2 regions of the Fructobacillus sp. ESL1117 genome follow, and region 1 is predicted to be linked to the other one. Evidence: riboswitches for the same ligand, from Rfam matches in the RefSeq annotation. Region 1 holds a riboswitch; the other holds the start of a gene.
What was found. A riboswitch is a leader RNA that binds a small molecule or an ion and turns the genes downstream of it on or off. The one in region 1 is predicted to bind lysine.
Positions count from the first base shown of each region.

Region 2: another riboswitch for lysine. It lies ahead of alr (alanine racemase); the one in region 1 lies ahead of ACSYSH_RS04870 (amino acid permease).

Region 1 covers NZ_CP196385.1:1,053,877-1,064,198, reverse strand. Annotated here, with positions in the region: gene ACSYSH_RS04895 (LysM peptidoglycan-binding domain-containing protein) at 199-1,236, shown strand; tRNA gene ACSYSH_RS04890 (tRNA-Glu) at 1,332-1,403, shown strand; gene ACSYSH_RS04885 (ketopantoate reductase family protein) at 1,553-2,533, opposite strand; gene trpS (tryptophan--tRNA ligase) at 2,664-3,680, shown strand; gene ACSYSH_RS04875 (hypothetical protein) at 3,812-4,432, shown strand; lysine riboswitch at 4,452-4,623, shown strand; gene ACSYSH_RS04870 (amino acid permease) at 4,718-6,169, shown strand; gene ACSYSH_RS04865 (HTH domain-containing protein) at 6,273-6,863, opposite strand; gene rpoB (DNA-directed RNA polymerase subunit beta) at 7,934-10,322, shown strand, end outside.
Region 2 covers NZ_CP196385.1:159,184-169,505, reverse strand. Annotated here, with positions in the region: gene ACSYSH_RS00830 (N-acetyldiaminopimelate deacetylase) at 1-927, opposite strand, end outside; gene dapD (2,3,4,5-tetrahydropyridine-2,6-dicarboxylate N-acetyltransferase) at 1,018-1,728, opposite strand; gene lysA (diaminopimelate decarboxylase) at 1,835-3,136, opposite strand; gene alr (alanine racemase) at 3,196-4,308, opposite strand; lysine riboswitch at 4,398-4,550, opposite strand; gene ACSYSH_RS00810 (exonuclease domain-containing protein) at 4,660-7,068, opposite strand; gene mvk (mevalonate kinase) at 7,214-8,155, shown strand; gene mvaD (diphosphomevalonate decarboxylase) at 8,273-9,232, shown strand; gene ACSYSH_RS00795 (phosphomevalonate kinase) at 9,245-10,315, shown strand.

The DNA of each region.
Region 1 (10,322 bases):
GTTGGCTAACTCCTTTTTTTGTTGCTTAAAGTAAAAATCAGCGGGGTAGAGTTCTAGCTGATTTAGCAGTAAAAGTTGGACTTAATGAGTTCTTATGACAATTTTAAAAACATTGTTACATCAAAAAGGTTATCATGAGACATAGTAGGCGCAGATAATCGATTTTTTCTCGCCTCAAGAAAAAGAAAGGAGCGTCATATGAACGTCAAAAAGCAATTATTAATCGCTGCTGGTTTAGCTGGTTCTGTTGCAGCCGGTCAACATGCAGTTAGTGCCGACCAGGTGCAAAAGCATACAGTTGCCAGTGGCGAAACGCTATCAGCATTAGCGTCTCGTTTTAATACGACGGTGGCACAGTTGGCATCGGATAATCAAATTCAAAATGTTGATAAAATTTATCAAGGGCAAGAATTGATTATCGGTGTTGCCAATACAAAGACCACATCACAAAATGCCACAACACAAATGACCGAAAATACTTACCGAGTTCAAGCGGGGGATAACCTCTGGACTTTAGCGCAGAAGTTTGGTTCAAGTGTTGATCAATTGGCCCAAGAAAATAATATCAAGGATGCCAATCAAATTTTTGTTGGACAGACTTTGTCCATCAATAAGAGTGGCAGTCAGACGAGTTCGCAAAGCGCTCAAACGTCTGCATCCCAGTCAGCCAGTTCGCAGACAGCCGTTTCAGAGGCGCCTGCATCGCAGACGGCTAGTTCTCAGACAGCTGTTTCAGAGGCACCTGCATCGCAGACGGCTAATTCTCAGACAGTTGTTTCAGAGGCACCTGCATCGCAGACGGCTAGTTCTCAGACAGTTGTTTCAGAGGCACCTGCATCGCAAACGGCTAGTTCACAGGTTGCTGTTTCAGAGGCACCTGCATCGCAAACGGCTAGTTCTCAGACAGTTGTTTCAGAGGCACCTGCATCGCAAGCGGCTCCGACATCAGTTTCTAGCCAGCAAAGCCAGGTAGTCCAAGATAATGCCTTGGATGATAACCAAGCAGAACAGCAGGCGCTTCAAACAATCATCATGAAGGAATCTGGTGGTAACGTCAATGCTACAAACGGCATTTACTTTGGAATTGGCCAATTATCTCCAACTCTGCGCGCTCGCTATGGTGGCAATTCAACTGATTATCAAGATCAGTTGCAAGCAATGAAAGCTTATATTGCTGCTCGTTATGGGACTGCACAGGCAGCATTGGCCCATCATTTGCAGTACGGTTGGTACTAAAATTCAAAAAAATTGATTTAAGTGTTGACGAAAGCGTCTTACCTTGATATACTAATATAGTTGTTTGATAGAGATATCAAGCAACAACTGACCATGGCTCGTTGGTCAAGTGGCTAAGACGCTGCCCTTTCACGGCGGAATCGAGAGTTCGATTCTCTCACGAGCTACTATTAAAGTCGCAACTTCGGTTGCGGCTTTTTTGTTGTTTAAAAGGCAAAGAAAAAACGCTGATGTGGCAGGGCAAATGTAAGGAGTTTTTAAGCTCGCTTAGCAATGCGCTAGCAGTCTTTATCAGCGATTTTTGACTATAATTTTTTTACTTTTCTGCTTGTACAAGCTTATTAACTGGTGGGTTAAATTCACGCATTGCTTCGGCAAGATGGACCAAGTTGGTAATCAAACGTTGGTTAGGAGCTGGTACGCCGTTCTTTTCGGCCAAATCAGCCAAGTAGCCGTTGATGTAGTCAACTTCCGTTGGACGTCCCTTCACAAAGTCTTGATACATAGAAGGGAAGTGGAGTGGGTTACCAACGCGGGAAACGTAATCGACCTGTTCCAACATCTCCTGTTCTGTTTCAATCAATTCGATGCCGGCTGCCTTAGCACCAGCATAAACTTCTGCGACAAGTGGGGCAGCAATCTTTGAAACGAAGTCCTTGTATTCGATCAAATGACCCATCCGGGATTGGAACATGGTAGCGATTGAGTTTTCTACCGAGTTGAAAGTAACCTTTGTCAGCAATGTTCCCATGAAGTTTTCAGAATAAGAGGGGTTCAAGCCGGCTGCTTGAAAATCTTTTTGCACTTCATCCATGACTTTGGATGGCTTTTGGGTCAAGTTTGCATAAACAGAACTTGTTTCCCCAATAAAGTCAACATCGCCAAAGTTGTTCAAAATAGTTGCAATCATAGCTGTTCCACCGATGATATGCTCTTCGTCGAAGTATTCTTGAATTTTTTCAATGTGACCCATGCCATTCATGGCAGCCAAAGCGGTTTGCCCCTTTTGGAACTTAGGTTGCAAGCGCTTTAATGCATCTGCTAATTGCATTTGCTTCATAAAGAAAATCCAGACATCTGGGGTATTTTCGTATTCTTCTGGTGAATAGATATTCACCTTAATTGGCGTCCGGTCTTCGTGGTTAACCGATCGGTAAACTACGTCGCCTTGAGCTTTAATAACGTCGACTGAACCTTGTGTTGGCTCGACAAAATCGACGTCGAGGCCTGCTTCTTCTTGCAATAAGAGACCGTAACGAAGACCCATCGCACCTGCACCCACAACAGCATATTTCATATTGATTCCCCCTTAGTGTGAAAACATTCTAATCTTTTTCTCATAATATAACAATAAAACAAGAATCCTGCAAGTCGAGTTTGATTTCGTTATAATAGAGGAGTTAATAACTAGAAAGAGAATAGAAGCCATGGAAAAAGAAATTTACTTAACTGGTGATCGCCCAACCGGAAAACTACATATCGGTCACTATATTGGATCATTGAAGAATCGAGTGGCTATGCAAAATTCTGGGGAATTTGACCCCTATATCATGATTGCCGACACCCAGGCCTTCACGGATAATGCGCGTAATCCTGAAAAAATCAGACAATCATTGACGGAAGTTGCCTTGGACTATTTGGCTGTTGGCTTGGACCCAAAGAAGTCAACCATTTTTGTCCAGTCCCAGATTCCAGGCTTAGCTGAATTAACGATGTACTTTATGAACTTGGTTTCATTAGGACGTTTAGAGCGTAATCCAACAGTCAAGACCGAAATTCAGCAAAAGGGCTTCGGGGAAGGGATTCCCGCTGGTTTCCTAACCTATCCAGTTTCCCAGGCTGCTGATATTACGATTTTTAAGGCCAAAAAGGTCCCGGTTGGTGATGATCAAAAACCGATGATTGAACAAACGCGCGAATTAGTGCGGTCATTTAATAATGCTTATCAAAAAGATGTCTTTGTTGAGCCTGAAGGCGTTTTTCCACCAAAGGGTCAAGGACGCCTACCAGGAATTGATGGAAATGCAAAGATGTCGAAGTCTTTGAATAATGGCATTTACCTTTCTGATGACCCAGACACCTTGGCTAAGAAGGTCAAGTCAATGTATACTGATCCAACACATATTCGTGTTGAGGATCCGGGACATGTTGAAGGAAACGTTGTCTTTACCTATTTAGATATTTTTGACCACGATCAAAGTCGGGTACAAGACCTAAAGGAACAGTACCAAGCGGGTGGTTTAGGTGATATGAAGCTCAAAAAGCACCTATTAGACGTGATGGAAGCTGAACTAGCACCGATTCGTGAACGTCGGTTAGAGTACGCACAAAATATGGATCAGGTATTAGCCATGTTGAAAGATGGTTCAGAAAAAGCCAACCAAAGGGCTGAAGAAACCATGAAAGAGGTTCGAACAGCCATGGGTATCAATTATTTTAATTAAAAATAATTCTTCATTGCGTTGGTTGCACTTTGCTTTTTTTTATTACATGACGTAAACTCTTTTAGGTAAGAATGTTAGTTATCGAAGAGGACCGTTTTGTGTTAATATCGCCATTAAAAAAGAGACCATATTTGTCAAAGTGCTTTCTAGCACTTTTTATTATTCTATCGATTATGCTGCGCTTCAATAGTGGTTTTTTGGAGTTAATGGATACTGTTTTGGCCATTGTTGCCCAAGAAATTGCTAGTCATTTCTTATTTTTAGCAGGACCTGCGAATTTGTTGGGAAGCTTGTGGTTCATTTGGTTAATCAATATTTTTTGGGCGTTTTTTATTCGATCTTTGGGCTTTAAAATTGGCTCTTGGTGGGTGCTGAACGTGACTACGATTTTCTTTATCACTATGATTATTTGGTCGGCGCTGGTCTTTTTGACCTGGAATCATGGGTTGACCTTAGATCAAACGATGCCTGATTTATCATTGGCAATGTGGGCCTTGTTTTTCTTTGAATTTGATAATATCCTGGTTCGTCGATTTCATGTGGCTCACTGGGTCAAGACAGCCATTCAAACCGTCTTTGTGTTGACATGGATTGTGTTAGCTGGTAATAAAATGGTGGGCAGTGATTTGTCCTTTACCACGGTGCTGGGTGCTTTCTTATTGGCCTATACCTACTTCCGTTTAGCTGCTAGAGTTTACTTAAAGCACGTTAAAAGTTGGTTAGCTATTTTTGCAGTTGACGGTGATATTTAGGTTGTGTTAAGGTAAGTACAACAAACAAAGAGGTCGCAACGAAAATCAGTAACCCTGGGGAGTCTGGCCAAGACGAAGAATGAGGGTGAAAGGTGCTGTTGCCGAAAGGAAATTTTTGGGCCAAAGATTCTCCTTGGGCCGGTGAAGAAGATTCATCGGACTGTCGTTTTTAACGGTGCGCTTTGCTAATCATTGCTATCATTATTGAACGAATTTACCGCCTGTTTTGTTTTGTGACAAAACAGGTTTTTTATTGTTTGAAATTAATATGAAGGAGTCATGCAAATGGCTGAACAAGATCAAAATGCCATCCAGCAGGAATTGAAGACACGTCATGTCTCCATGATTGCCTTGGGTGGATCAATTGGAACGGGGCTCTTTTTGGCCTCTGGAGCAACGGTATCGCAAGCCGGGCCAATGGGGGCAATCACTGCCTACCTGGTGATGGGTGTCATGGTTTACTTCCTGATGACTTCCCTTGGTGAAATGGCAACCTATATGCCAACTACTGGTTCGTTTTCGGAATATGGAAACCGTTTTATTGAACCAGCGATGGGTTTTGCCCTCGGGTGGAATTATTGGTTTAACTGGGCGATTACCATTGCGGCGGAAGTTTCAGCAGTTGGTTTGGTTGCACAGTTTTGGTTGCCCCACGTACCGGCTTGGGTTTTCTCAGCGATTGTGTTGGCGTTGATTTTCTTGATTAATCTCTTTTCTGTTTCGACTTTTGGTGAAACAGAATTCTGGTTATCAACAATTAAGGTTGTGACCATTGTCTTCTTCTTGGCTGTCGGTGTCTTGACCATTTTTGGGGTCATTCACTCCAATCAAAATGTGATGCATAACCTGTCTGTTGGGAACCATGGTTTTGTTGGTGGTTTCCAAGGGGTCTTATCAGTATTCTTAGTTGCTGGTTTTTCATTTCAGGGAACGGAAATGGTGGGAATTACTGCCGGTGAAGCAAAGGACCCGTCAAAATCAGTACCAAAGGCGATTAACTCAGTCTTTTGGCGAATCTTGTTGTTCTATATCGGAGCGATTTTTGTGATTTCTGCTTTGGTTTATTACAAGGATCCCAATTTGTTGTCAGCTGCTAATAACAATGACATCACAGTTTCACCATTTACGATTGTCTTTAAGAATGCTGGCATTGCCTTTGCAGCTTCATTGATGAATGCGGTTATCTTGACATCGATTATTTCAGCTGCTAATTCAGCTACTTATGCTGCCAACCGGACTTTATATGCCTTGGCCAAGAAGGGCCAGGCACCAAAGGTATTTTCTAAGTTGTCAAAGTTTGGTGTCCCTTGGGCATCCCTATTGTTGACGGTTTTTGTTGGTATGTTTGCTTTCTTGTCAGACATTAAGGGCGGTAGTGAAGCCTACACTTGGTTGGTTGCTGCCTCAGGTTTGTCAGGTTTTATAGCTTGGTTAGGCATTGCCTTAGCACATTTGCGCTTCCGCCGTGCTTATGTTCGCCAGGGTAAGGATTTGAACAAGTTGGTTTACAAGGCTCGCTGGTTCCCATTTGGTCCGGTTTTAGCAATTGTTTTGTCAATCGTGGTGATTGTTTTGCAAGATCCATCTTCCTTTATTCACTTTGATTGGGAAAAGATTGGCATGACTTATTTGTCGGTGCCAATTGTCGTGATTCCATATATTGTCTATAAGATTGTTAAGAAGTCAAAGTTGATTCCGTTGGATGAAATTGATTTGGACTCAAAGGCGGAACATTAATAATCGGTTATTCGGCCGGACTTCGCTTGGGTAAGTTGTGTTTGTTAATTAATAAAAGAGCTTCCACTTTAAAGTGGAAGCTCTTTTTGTGAAAGTTCACGGCTTAGTCGCTCATTTCGGCTAAATCAAGGATAGAATTTGAGAAAAGATAGATAAAACGTTTAGCAAAAATGTCGGGTTTAACGGGTTCTTCTTGAGTAAGCCAGATGCTGATGGCAGCCATGACTTGGTTAATCGTGAGCTCGGCAAGGGTTTTTGAGGTTAGCTCGTGCTGGTTACCATTGGCACCATCAAAGTAGGGGATGAGCATGTCGATGTACTGTTGGTTTAAGTAGGGGCGCCAGGCTGGGTCTGCGACTTTTGAATAAAAAACACCGAGAAATTCATGTTTTTCATAGAGTGATGGGATAACGTTTTGAGCGAAAAAATTTAGTAATTCTTTGAAAGAACGGTTTTTGTCATGAAAGGCAAAACACTTTAACTGTTGGTATGGTTTATTATCAACGTAATAATGCAGTGATTGCGTTAGTTCTTCAATATTTTGAAAATGATTTTTGTAGATAGCTTGTCTGGAGACACCTAATTCTTCAGCGATTTTGGCTAATGAAATATCTTTTGTACTCTCAGCGACTCGGGCGACCTTCAGGTATGCGTAAAAAATGCGTTCGGTTGTCACGGGTTGGGGATTTTCCATGGTGTCCTTTCGGGTAAGTGAAAATTAATATTGTGGATTATTGAACATTATACCATCTCAGTGACCACCAAAATGGTCTTTTTCAACATAGTTTGATGGGTGAGGTTAACACCTGACAACCAAAATCCCTTGAAAAAAGAGGACAAAACTCGGTAAAATGTAACTGTTGTGACACTGCTATGTCTTTTGTTTTAGAGCAAAGAGGAGAGACTTTGCCAAGAGACAGAGCGGTCCGCGTGATGTCCGTGCGTCGTTTCACTTAATCTGCATTGGTGAGAGATGAAAGGTCCGGTTGGGGCAACGATAAAACTCCCTGGTCCTTTTAAGGTGCATAACTTTGTTGATTAGCAAGTCAGTAATTGGTGAACTGCAAGTATACATAGGTTTGGAAGTCCACAACAAAATATTTTTCAAGAATAAGATTGGTCGAAGATGAGAGCGGCCAATCTTATTCTTTTTGTTGTCTTGGGGACAAGCTTATCGAGCAATCAGTTTCAATATTTATCTTTTTTGATTTATTGAAAATACGGATTGAGGCTGATTTAACTTTTTTAATAACAATTCTGGCTGTTCCTTAAAGAAGGTGGTCTTGACGCTAATTGACAGAAACGGCCACTTTTCGTATAGCGGGTGTTTCGTAAAAACCTTAACAAGCTTGGTGAAGTAATGATAGTCCACCGGTTTCAAACAGAACGGGGTCTATCACTCGAACGCTGACAGTGGCTTTAGTTGATCATTGGATTATCCATGCAGAATATGCTGAAAGAGCTAATCGCGACGCTCACTACCTTTAAAAGCAGGGGCGAACTCGATTTGAGGCAAGTTTGGGTCTTGCTTTTTTCTTTGATAGTGGGTACAATAGTAATCAGAAACACTGTAAATAAATATGGCAGTTGGTGATCTCTTGTCCACTCAACGCCCTTATATCAGGCAATGCCCGCTCTTGGCGACAAAAACGTGGCTTGCTTTTTTTGTGCCTTATTGGCCGAAATAAGGGCTTGATTTCGCAAATTGTAATCAAATTGTAATATTTTCCCTAGTAAACAGTGAATAACAGACGAGGTGATACTGTGGCAGGACATTTAGTAAATTATGGTAAATATCGTACCCGCCGGTCATATGCCAGCATTAAAGAAGTGCTGGATCTTCCAAATTTGATCGAGGTACAACTGGCATCCTACCAATGGTTCTTAGATGAAGGAATCAAGGAGATGTTTAACGACATCATGCCAATCGAAGACTTCCAGGGTAACTTGTCTTTGGAGTACGTGGATTATCAATTGATGGAACCAAAGTACAACATCGATGAAGCTCGTGAACACGATGCGAACTACTCAGCACCATTGCACGTGACGTTGCGTTTGACAAACCATGAAACCGGTGAAATCAAGTCACAAGACGTCTTCTTTGGTGACTTTCCATTGATGACTGAACAGGGAACGTTCATCATTAACGGTGCCGAACGAGTAATTGTTTCACAATTGGTTCGCTCACCTGGAATTTATTACAACCAAGAAGCTGACAAGAATGGTCGCCCACACTTCGGGACAACAGTTATCCCCAACCGTGGTGCTTGGTTGGAATACGAAACAGACGCAAAGGGAATTGCCAACGTTCGTATCGACCGGACACGTAAGTTGTTGATGACGGAATTGGTTCGTGCCCTTGGCTTTGGTTCAGATTCGGATATTATTGATATCTTCTCAGACGGTTACGATGCCTTGAACATGACTTTGGAAAAGGATGTTCACAAGAACATGTCTGATTCCCGTGTTGAAGAATCATTGAAGGACATTTACGAGCGTTTGCGTCCAGGTGAACCAAAGACGGCCGACTCATCACGTGCTTTGTTGGTTGCTCGTTTCTTTGATCCAAAACGTTATGATTTGGCACCAGTTGGTCGCTACAAGATCAACAAGAAGTTGTCATTGAAGACGCGCTTGCTTAACCAGACTTTGGCTGAAACATTGGCCGACCCTGATTCTGGTGAAATTATTGCTGAAAAGGGAACGCTTGTTGATAAGGCTGTGATGGCCAAGTTGGCACCATTCTTGGATCGGGAAGACTTTAAGACAGTTACTTATACACCATCTGGTGATGCTGTCTTACAAGACGAAGTGGTTTTGCAAAAGATTAAGATTGAATCACCCGAAAATCCAGACAAGACTTTGCTTTTGATTGGCAACGGTCACTTGCCTGAAGACGAGCATAATGTTCGCCCAGCTGACATCTTGGCAGGAATGAACTACTTCATGAACTTGCAAGAAGGGGTTGGTCAAGTTGATGACATCGATCACTTGGGAAACCGTCGCATTCGTTCTGTTGGGGAATTGTTGCAAAATCAGTTCCGTATTGGTTTGACGCGAATGGAACGAGTTGTTCGCGAACGGATGTCAATTCAAGATGCTGCGACTGTTACGCCACAGCAATTGATTAACATTCGTCCAGTTGTTGCAGCAGTGAAGGAATTCTTCGGTTCATCACAGTTGTCACAGTTCATGGATCAGACGAACCCATTGGGTGAAATGAACCACAAGCGTCGTTTGTCAGCCCTTGGTCCTGGTGGATTGACTCGTGATCGTGCCGGTGTCGAAGTTCGAGATGTTCACTATACACACTATGGTCGAATTGACCCAATTGAAACGCCCGAAGGTCCTAACATTGGTTTGATCAACTCTTTGGCCACTTATGGTCGAATCAACAAGTATGGCTTTATTGAAACGCCATACCGCCGTGTTGATTGGGGAACTCATAAGGTTACCGAAAAGATTGATTATTTGACGGCCGATGAAGAAGATAACTATATCGTTGCCCAAGCCAACACGGAATTGGAAGACGATGGCTCATTTGTTCATAAGACTGCCATGGCCCGTTACGGTGAAGAAAACATCGAAACGCCAATCGAAAAGATTGACTATGTCGATGTTTCGCCAAAGCAGGTTGTTTCAGTCGGAACGTCGGTTATTCCTTTCTTGGAAAACGATGATTCCAACCGTGCTTTGATGGGTGCCAACATGCAGCGTCAGGCCGTGCCTTTGCTTGACCCACATGCGCCAATCGTTGGTACTGGTGTTGAATATAAGGCTGCCCACGATTCTGGTGCTGCCATTATCTCAACTGCAGCAGGTGAAGTTGAATATGTTGATGCCAAGGAAATCCGTGTCCGTCGTGAAGATGGTCAATTGGATACCTACGAGTTGATGAAGTTCCGCCGTTCAAACGGTGGTAAGAACTATAACCAAAAGCCAATTGTTAAGGTCGGGGAACAAATCGATGATGACCAGATTTTGGCAGATGGTCCATCAATGGAAAAGGGTGAACTGGCCCTTGGACAAAACCCAGTGATTGCCTTTATGACTTGGCATGGTTATAACTTCGAAGATGCCATTGTCTTGAACGAACGTTTGGTTCGTGAAGACGTTTATACATCAATTCACATCGAAGAATATGATTCAGAGG
Region 2 (10,322 bases), 550 kb from region 1:
AGCCATCAAGGCTGCCGTGGTCTTTGGATTATTTTCAACCGGATAGTAACCACCCTGAATGAGTTCCAAATTCATTTGAACATCACAGGCCGCGGCAATTCCCTCCGCAATCGCGCGGACCCGTTTTTGCATCAGCTCCAAGTCTGTTTGGGTAAAGGCCCGAATTGTGCCGGCCAACTTAGCTTCACCAGCAATAACGTTGCCAATGGTACCAGCGTGAAAGGAACCAATCGTCACGACCCCACCATGGATCGGATTAACATTACGGGAAACCACGGTTTGCACCTGATTGACAAAGGAGCAAGCGGCAAGCAAAGCATCCTTTGCTTGCTGTGGATAAGCCGCGTGACCACCCTGGCCAACAACTTGTAGATGAATCTCCGTTGTTCCAGCAAAGAGCGTCCCCATTTTGGTCGCAATCTGACCGGCAGGCAAAGCTGGCTGGTCATGCAAAGCGTAGAGCTCATCCGGTTTAAAATCACCCGTGAGCGCACCGGCTTCATACAAACGTTTACCCCCAGCCTCGGATTCCTCAGCCGGCTGAAAGATAAAAATGAGATTATCTTTCGGCTGATTTTTCGCAAAGTAAGCCAAAATTCCCAGTGCAACCGTCATATGAATATCGTGGCCACAGGCATGCATCACACCTGGATGCTTTGAAGCAAAGGGTAAGCCCGTTTCTTCCTTAATGGGTAAGGCATCAATATCAGCCCGGTAACCGATTGTTTTTTGCGGATGCGTCCCTGCTAAGCGAACTAGCAAGGCCGTTTCAACTTCCGGCACCTCTTTGATTGTTAAGAAGTCACTGGCAAAGGTGGCAATTGTTTTTTTCAAATATTGTTGCGTTTGCACCTCGTGCAAGGCCAACTCTGGAATGGCGTGTAAGTCACGCCGAACCTTCACTAAATTAATGGTTGAATCGGACATCAAAGCCTCCCTTTCATGGACCATGAAACTATCTCTCTAATCGGCTAAGGCGCGCGGCCAGCTCCCAGACCTTTGCAGCATCCCCCTTGTTTACAAATCGCGTAAGGCAGCAACCAAGGCCGTCTTTTGCTCAGTTTGAGCATCAATTTGCTTAATGACCCTAGCCGGTACACCGGCAACAACGGTTTTTTCAGGCACGTCTTCTGTCACGATCGCACCGGCGGCCACAACCGCTCCGGCACCAACTTGAACCCCTTCAATGACCACTGCGTTGGCACCAATCAAAGCCCCATCACCAACACGAACAGGTTCTGCTGAAGCAGGTTCAATCACACCCGCTAAGACGGCACCGGCACCAATGTGGCAGTTCCGGCCAACTTCAGCTCGGCCACCTAAGACAGCGCCCATATCAATCATTGAGCCGGCACCAATTTTGGCACCAATATTAATTATTGCCCCCATCATGACGACAACCTGGTCATCAATTTGAACTCGGTCACGAATCAAAGCTCCTGGTTCAATCCGGGCATTCAAGTGTTGAGTGTTCAACAGCGGCACCCCGGAGTTACGGGCAATTAATTCAACATGGTAGTCAGTAATGGCTGCTTGGTTGTCGTCCAAAATTGTTTGGATAACTTGCATATCACCAAAGACACTGCCAGTCTTCTCTCCAATAAAGGCTTGTACATCATTTGGCCATGTAATTTGAGTCAAATCACCCGCTAAGGTCACCTTGGCCGGTGTCTTCTTTTGAGAAGTTGCCAGATAGTTAATAATCGCTGCTGTGTCCATTTCAGTCATGTTTTGTTTTCCTTTTCCGGTTATTTTCTTTTTATTTAAATCCCATTGTTTCTTTCAGCCAAGCAAGGCGGGTTAATAAAATTAAGCATGCCCTACATACGCTTTTTTACCACTTACCAGGTAATTGGTAAGGCCGGTCATGGCTGGTTAAATCAGCTAGACTTTCGCCCCTAACTACCAGTTGTGAAAGGCCGTTTTCAACAAAAACCACGGCCGGTACAGGATTGCGGTTGTAACGAGAAGCCATGGAATAACCATAAGCACCTGTATTCAAAACAGCTACCAAGTCGCCTGGCTCAGTGACGGGCAACTCCTGGTCCTGAATCAAGACATCGCCTGACTCACAATACTTACCAACTAAGCGAACATGTTCTGCCGGCTTTCCGTGAACATTGTTGGCCAAGACTGCCTGGTAGTCGGCTTGGTAAAGAGCCGGACGAATGTTATCACCCATCCCCCCATCAACAGCCAAGTAAGTCCGAACACCCGGGATATCCTTTCGTGAACCGACGGTGTACAAACTGTAACCGGCCGGTCCGGCAATTGATCGACCCGGTTCAATCCAAATATCTGGTTGACGCATGCCCTTTTGAGCCGTTTGTTCCTGAACGCTGTTCAGCAATGCCAAAACGAGCTCTTCTGGTAAACGTGGCTGATCAGCATCCGTATAGGCGATTCCAAAGCCACCACCAAGGTCCAATACTTCTGGTTGGTAATCCCAAGAAGCACACAGGTCAACTAATTTCTGGCCGGCCAATTCAAAACCGTCTTCTTCAAAAATCTGAGAACCAATATGAGCCGATAAACCAAGGAGGTGCAAGCTTTGATCATTTTCAGCCAATTCATATGCCCGCTTAGCTTGACCGGATTCCAAATCAAAGCCAAACTTAGAATCAACTTGACCGGTTTGAATGTAATCGTGAGTGTGGGCTGAGACTCCTGGAACCACACGCAAGATGACGTTTTGCTGTCCCTTTCGGTCCGCCATTACCTGATGTAAAAGATCAAGTTCCAAAAAATTATCAATAATAATCGTGCCGACTCCGGATTCAACAGCAAAGGTTAAGTCAGAAAGTGACTTGTTATTCCCGTTATAGGAAACATTGTCCATCGGAAAACCCGCAGCCACCGCTGTAAAAATTTCACCGGCGGAAACCAGGTCTAGGTGCAGACCTTCTTCAGCAACCACCTGATACATTGCCTGACAAGCAAATGCTTTTGAAGCGTAGGCAACGGCTCCTTTTTGATCAGCTTGGTCAAAGGCCTTCTTAAAGGCGCGCATCTGCTTACGCATGGTCAATACGTCATAAACGTACAATGGCGTTTGATATTCCTTGGCCAAATCAGTGGCTAACACGCCACCAATGATGAGCTGGTCTTGGTCATTTACTTGCAAGTGGTTTGACATAAGAATCTTTCCTTCTTTTCTTTTTTCAATCAAAATATTATTAGGTGAAGCCTAGAGGTTTAATCAACCAGGTACCGTGCTAAGCGGTCTTGGAAGCCAATCGTGATTTCCCATGGATCAATTTCACAATAGTGGGAAAAAGCAATCAGCGTGTTTTCCTGGTCCCGATTTTTACCAATAAAAGTCACCTTAGTTCCAACCGGGACAGGTTCTTCAAGAGCAATCATTAGTTGGTCCATGGCTAACTTACCAACAATTGGCGCCTTTTGGCCATTAACCAAAACCTCAAAGCCAACAGCTTCTCTGGGTAGACCATCACCATAGCCGATTGGCAAAGTTGCAATCCATTGATCCTTGGTGGTTTGATAAGTAGCACCATAGGAAACGGAAGCACCGGCCGGCAGTTGTTTAATCATCACAACCTCGGATTCAAGCGTCAAGACCGGTTCTAGGTAGTTGTCAGGCTTTAGCACCCCTTCGGAGGGCTCGATACCATAGACCGAAGTCCCTGCTCGAATGACATCCATTGGCATCTGGTCAACCCGGTATAAGGCTGCAGCCGAATTAGCCAAGTGGACCATCGGTGGCATTGGCAGACCATCAGTGAGCTCGTGCCAAGTTGCCAACTGACCTTCAAAATATGTTGTGTCAACAGCATCAGCCGTGGCAAAGTGGGTCATAATGCCCTGGTAAAGTAAGAAATCAGCATCTTGTACATCGTCGATTGCTGCACTCAATTCTTCCCGGTCACGAAAACCAATCCGTCCCATGCCCGTATCAACCGCCAAGTTAACCGGAAGTTTAGGACCGCCAAGACGCAAATTTGCTTCGGCCCGTTTCAACGTTTCACGATCAGCAACTGTGGCAATAATTTGGTAATCGGCCATTAGTTGGGCAAAGTCAGGAGACGTGAGGCCCAAAACCAAGATTGGTTGGCAAAAGCCGGCTTTACGTAAGGCAATTGCCTCATCCATCACAGCCACCGCAAGGCCATCGGCACCGCCTTCAACGGCAGCCTGACTCATTTCTAACAAACCAAAGCCATAAGCATTGGCCTTCACCGTCATGAAAATAAAGTTGGCGTGACTACTTTCACGCATGACTTGCAAATTTTTGGCCACCGCTGCCTTTGAAATCAATAAACGACTTGGACGGTGATTAGCGACAACCATGTTAGCCTCCTTAGGCAATAAAAAAATCCAAACAACGGGGGTTCATCCCTGTCGTTTGGATTATTGTCTAAAAATAGTCACAAAAAAAACAGTTGAATAGCTCCCCGCTGCATTAGCAGCGACAGTCCAATAGCTCTTAACTATTGGCCCAGCAAAATGGCTTTAACCCCATCAGCTTCGGCAACCGCCCCTTTCACGAACATTGTTCGGTACTCTTGTTGGTTGCGACCTCTATTACTTATTAAGTTGCCATTAATATACATGAGATTTTTTCTCATGTCAACACTCCTAACAAAATAAATTATCTTTTTAACAAAAAAGACAGCCGAAAATGGCTGTCTTTTCTTAGTTTTATGAAAGATTTTTTTGATAAAAGTTCGCCTTTACCCGTTTATACCGACTATTAACAGTTGCCAATCGATCCGAAAGCGCCTTAACCTGGTCCTGGTTAAAAGAAGCAAGTAAAACGGACTTTTCTTGTTTTTGAAGGGCAATCAATAGTGGGGTGAGCGTGGTGACATCAACCCAGCGATGGGCCTGCGAAATCACGGCCACTGCCGGCACTTGCAAGCTTTGTTGCCAAATAGCCGACAAATATTCTGGCAGGACAATCAAAATCGACCGGGCCTCTTGACTGCTTTGCCGGACGGCCTTAATGAGGGGAGAAGAAAGGTCCTGAGCATAAACAACGTAGTCATCACCATACCGATCTGATAACTTATAATACCAATGCTTCAAAGCGGCATGATCCTCAACAATCAGAACTATGTGTTGAACCTTGGCTAAAATCAGCTGTCCAATTTGCTGGTCTTCGTTTCGGCTCGTGGTCAGCACCGTCGTTAATTGGTTATCCGTCGTCCCCTCGAATTCACTTTTTTCAGGCAAGAGAGCTCCTGGCGTCTGAGCGAGGAACGTTGCTAAATCATCCGGTAAATAAGACGAAACAACGAGGACTTTGTCGACCTGCTTTAAGAAATATTTTTGGTAAAGCAAGTCGTTCTTGACTTCAAAAATCAAGTTTTGAACAGCCGGTTCCTTTTGGAGATGCCACGAAATATGGGCCAGATATTCCTGGTGCGCCGATAACCAAGACAGTTTGGCTAATTTAGCCGTCAAATCAGCTTGTGTTAATTTGTGGTGAAAATTAGCTTCGGCTGCCAAATCAACTAAGTCCAACAAGCGATTCAAGACCGCCTTACCGGTTTTCACCAGACCAATTTCTTCCGCTTGGCCATCAATCTTGTTGCTGGCCTCTTCCCAGTTGTGAAGGGCTACTTTCCACTGGCCCTGGGTCTTCTTCGGTAGACTAGCAGCCAAATCAGCTAAGCGGGCTACTTGGTCTTGGTAGAAGCTCAAGGGCAACGTCAGACCAAAGCCCTCTTGAATAGCAGTCAAAAGCGCAATTGGCTTTTCCAGTATGGCTACGGGCCGATCCTGGTACTGGCTTGCCCTTTCCAGATTTTCCGAAGTGGCAAAAAATGCCGCAAAGGTCAAAAGAACAACATTCGCACGGGCCGCCTTGTCAAAGGCTTTGACAAAGGCCGGACCAGTTTCATCAGAACGAACGGCTGCTAAGCCAGGCTGATTTTGCACACCCTTTGGCAAGTCCACGAGGGCCAAGTCGGCACTTTCGGATAACCAAACGAGGACTCGTGCTTGCCAAAAGATACCGCCTTGCTTTTTAGCCGCCTCCAAAACTTTTTGAAACTTTTTCTCGTCCAGATAATCTCGTGGCGCATAGAGTTTTGCAATCGACAAGTTGGCTCCAGGTAGCCGATCCTGCAATTCTGCTAAAATGGTCTCCTGGTGGTTCAAGAGCGTAATGTCGTGAGCCAGTAGGTAGGTCGCTTGTTGGCGATTTTGATAAAAGAGTGGCAATAGATACGACAACGTTTTCCGAACTTCTGGTGGTGTTGTTAACTGCCAAACCGCTCGTTTCCGCTGCTGCAAAAAGCGCTGCACCTGGTCCATCACCTGACTCTGGTCTTTTTCGACCGCAAAACTAGGCCCTAAAGCGGCAGCTTTATCAGAAAGCGTCTTGGGATAAAGCAAGTTACCAGCCGGTTTGTTCCGGTTGGTAACTTTTTGGTGACCGGACTGGCGGCCCAAGTTCTCTATGCGTTCGGCTAAAAATTCCGGAGCCGAGGACCGGTCCTTCATGGCCATAGCCAAGAAATCCTGGCTTTGACGCAACAGGTTCCAATCCACACTCAAAAGTTCCTTCTTCGTCTTGTCAGGTAGGCCCTGCGCCTTGTGCCAAAGCGAGAGCATCAGATACGCCGTGGCCTCTGCATCAGCGTTGGCTCGGTGAGCCTGAACAAGAGGCAAATCGAGGTACTTTGTCAAATCAGACAAGCGATAGCCTGGGGCCGTTGGGTAAAGAATTTGGGCTAGTTGAACAGTATCGATTGCCATTAGGTCCAGTTCAGGCAAACCAACCCGGGCAAATTCGGCATTCAAATAAGGGTAATCAAAGTTCACGTTATGGGCAACAAAAACCTGATCCTTTAATAACCCGCGCAAAGAGGGAGCAAGTTCCTCAAAGAAGGGTGCATCCCGCACATCTTTTTGACTGATATGGGTTAATTGTTGAATTTTTTTATCGATTGTTTGTCCTGGATTCACGAATGAATCGAAGTGTTCGACAATCTTTTTATTTTTTACAAAGGTCATCCCGATTTGAATAATCCGCCCTCCTTTTTCAACGGAGGGGTTAGTGGTTTCCAAATCGACAATCACAAAGGCGGCTGATTTTTTCATCAGGACTCCTTTCTCATCTCGAGACCAAGACATAATTGGGCCCAAAACTGTCTTTTTTAGACCTAAATTTCATTTTGCTCTAGTAGTTATTTTACACTACTTAGCCCAGTGCGGTACAATATTAGCAGTAATTGGAGTCTTTTATATGGAAAAAAATCATGCCGGCTTTGGCCACTCACACGCCAAAGCCATTCTCATCGGCGACCATGCCGTTGTTTACCAACAACCGGCCGTTGCCATCCCCCTGTTAAATCTCGAAGTGACCGCCAGTGTGCAAGCGATTGCTAGCGGCCAAACGGTTATTTTAGGTGACCAAGCCTTTGACATTGCCAACCTTGGTGCTGATTTAGAAGGCTTACGCCAGTTAATAGTTGCCTTACTGGCCAACCTCGTCGAACCTGACCAGCCCTTCTTATTAGAGGTGCAATCACTCATCCCCCAAGAGCGGGGCTTTGGTGCTTCAGCCGCCCTGGCAACTGCCATTACCCGGGCCTTCTTTGATTGGACCGGGCAAGGCTTGAGCCAGGACCAACTGAATTTTTATACGAATTTAGCTGAAAGTATTTCCCACGGTTCACCTTCCGGCATTGATGCGGCCACAGTCTCGGCCGTTGAGCCCGTCTGGTTTCATCAGCAACAAATCGATTCCTTCCAGACAAATTTGGAAGCAACCCTTGTCCTTGCAGACACTGGCGTTCGTGGTCAAACTGTTCGAGCCGTTAATATCGTTAAGGACCAGCTCAAGAAAAATTATGAACCAACCTGGGGAGCCATTAACCATCTCGGACAGCTAGCTTTCTTGGTCAAAGAAGCTTTGGCCAATAACGATCCCAAAACTTTGGGCCAGCTCTTTACCGACGCCCACAAGGACCTACAAACCCTTCAAGTTTCACACCCCAAGCTCGATACCCTCGTCAATGCCGCACTAGCGGCAGACGCACTGGGTGCCAAATTAACCGGGTCTGGCATTGGTGGGGCCATGTTTGCTCTGGCAAAAAATAACGACCATGCACAAAAAATTGCGACCGCTCTCAAGCGGGCTGGTGCCAAGGAAACTTGGATTCAACCGCTGTCAGCAGCCCATTAAAAATCAGATTAAGGTCCCTCCTTGCTCAACTGCGTTTTTTCAAAACAAATAAGCACGGACCGTTTTTTAACTACTGATAAACCACTAATAAATTTAAATTTTACCAAGGAAAGCACTGTGACCGATAAAACAACTACTGCCAAAGCGCACACCAATATTGCTCTCATCAAATACTGGGGCAAAAAAGATAAGATACTCAACCTACCAACCACCTCATCATTGTCATTAACCCTGGATGAATTTTACACTGAGACCATGGTTACGGCCGGTAAAGAAGATACGTTGTTGATTAACAACATGATGCAGGACCCAACTCGGATCCACAACTTTCTCGACTTTTTACGTGAGGAAATTGAGGACTTTGGTCCCCTCACGGTTGTTTCCAAGAATACTGTTCCGACAGCTGCGGGTCTCGCCTCTTCGGCTTCATCCTTTGCAGCCTTGACAGCCGCCGTCGCTCGTTACCAAAACTGGGATTTGTCCTTAACTGACCTATCTCGCCTGGCGCGCCGTGGGTCTGGCTCAGCAACCCGGTCATTTTTCCCTGGTTTTGCCGTCTGGCACGAAGGACATGATAACCAGTCTTCTTTTGCCGAGGCATTACCGGCAACTGATTTACCAATTGCCCTGGTGGTTTGTGAAATCGCCGGAACTGTCAAAAAAGTTTCTTCTTCTGACGGCATGCTGCGGGCGATGACTTCACCCAAGTACTCAGAATGGGTTGAACAATCACATGTCCAATTTACGGCCATGCAGGAAGCCATTGCCAATCAGGATTTGCACAAAATTGGCGAACTAGCCGAAGAAAACGCCTTAGCCATGCATGAGTTAAATATTACGGCGACTGACCGGCGCTTCACTTACTTTAACCAAATGACTCTCGATGTTTTGGACTTCGTTAAGGCACTCCGGGCTGAAGGCTTCGTGGCCTATGCCACGATTGATGCCGGACCAAACGTTAAGATCATTACCAACCAAAATCAGGCTGAAACCATCAAAGACAAGCTTCAAGAAAAATTCCGCAAGTTGCGCCTCCAAATCGCAACACCGGGTCCGGGCATTAGCTTTGAAGACTAGAGGACGTCCACTATGAAAACAACCACCGTCAAAATTCCCGGCAAACTTTTTTTAGCCGGCGAATATGCTGTCACCGAACCCGGTCAACCGGCTCTTTTGGCTGCTATTGACCGTGGTTTAACCATTCATGTCGCAGAAACCGACCGCCTCATGCCGGGTTCCTTGGTTGTTCAATCGGACGCCCTGCCAGAACCACTCGTTTTGACCTGGGCTGCCTTAGCTGAACTGACAAAGGAAACAAATAGCTCATTTTTGGGGGCTTGGTCCTTTGTCAAGGCGGCTTTGGTCCTTTTCTACCAAGAGCACCTAGACCTTAAACTCACCGAGCAACCTGGTTTATCGTTGACCATTTCCTCGCAAATGGCGGTTGACCACAATAAGCTTGGTTTGGGTTCATCTGCTGCCGTTTCGGTCGCAATCATCAAGGGCTTGGTCGCTTACTTTAATCAAGAAGACAGCCTACAAGCAGTTTTCCGCCAAGCAGCCTTCGCCCACTACTTTATTCAAGGTTCAGGTTCCCTTGGCGATTTAGCATCGGCTACTTTTACCGGTGTGATTTTCTATCAGGCTCCTGACTGGCTGAAGCAAGTGGAAGCAACGACCCTCACCCTAGCTGATTTTTCCAAGCTCGACTGGTCGAAGCTCGCTATTAAGCCGCTTCCTTGGCCCCAAAATTGGCAAATTGGCATCGTTGCCACTTTCCAACCCGCTTCAACAAAAAAAGCGCTCGCCAAGGGCTTTTGGCAGACTGACTTTGCCCGTCAATCAAAAGAAGCTGTGACTCAGGCAGCCCTCGCGATTGAAAACCACGATTACCATGGTTTGCTACAAGGGCTCAAGAACAATCAGGACCTCTTGAAAAAGGCCTTGCCAACCGGCTACCTGACCCCTGCCCTTCGTCAATTTTTAACGCTCTTAGGACAAAGGAGCCTCGCCGGTAAGGTCTCTGGTGCCGGCTATGGCGACAATGGCTTTGTCATCTTTGAGAATGAAACTCAAGGACATGGTTTTCAACAAGCTAGCCAAGGAACCACCCTCCACCTTCTCTTACCAGCACTCTGGCAAGATTCCGTGTTACTGTGAAAGATTT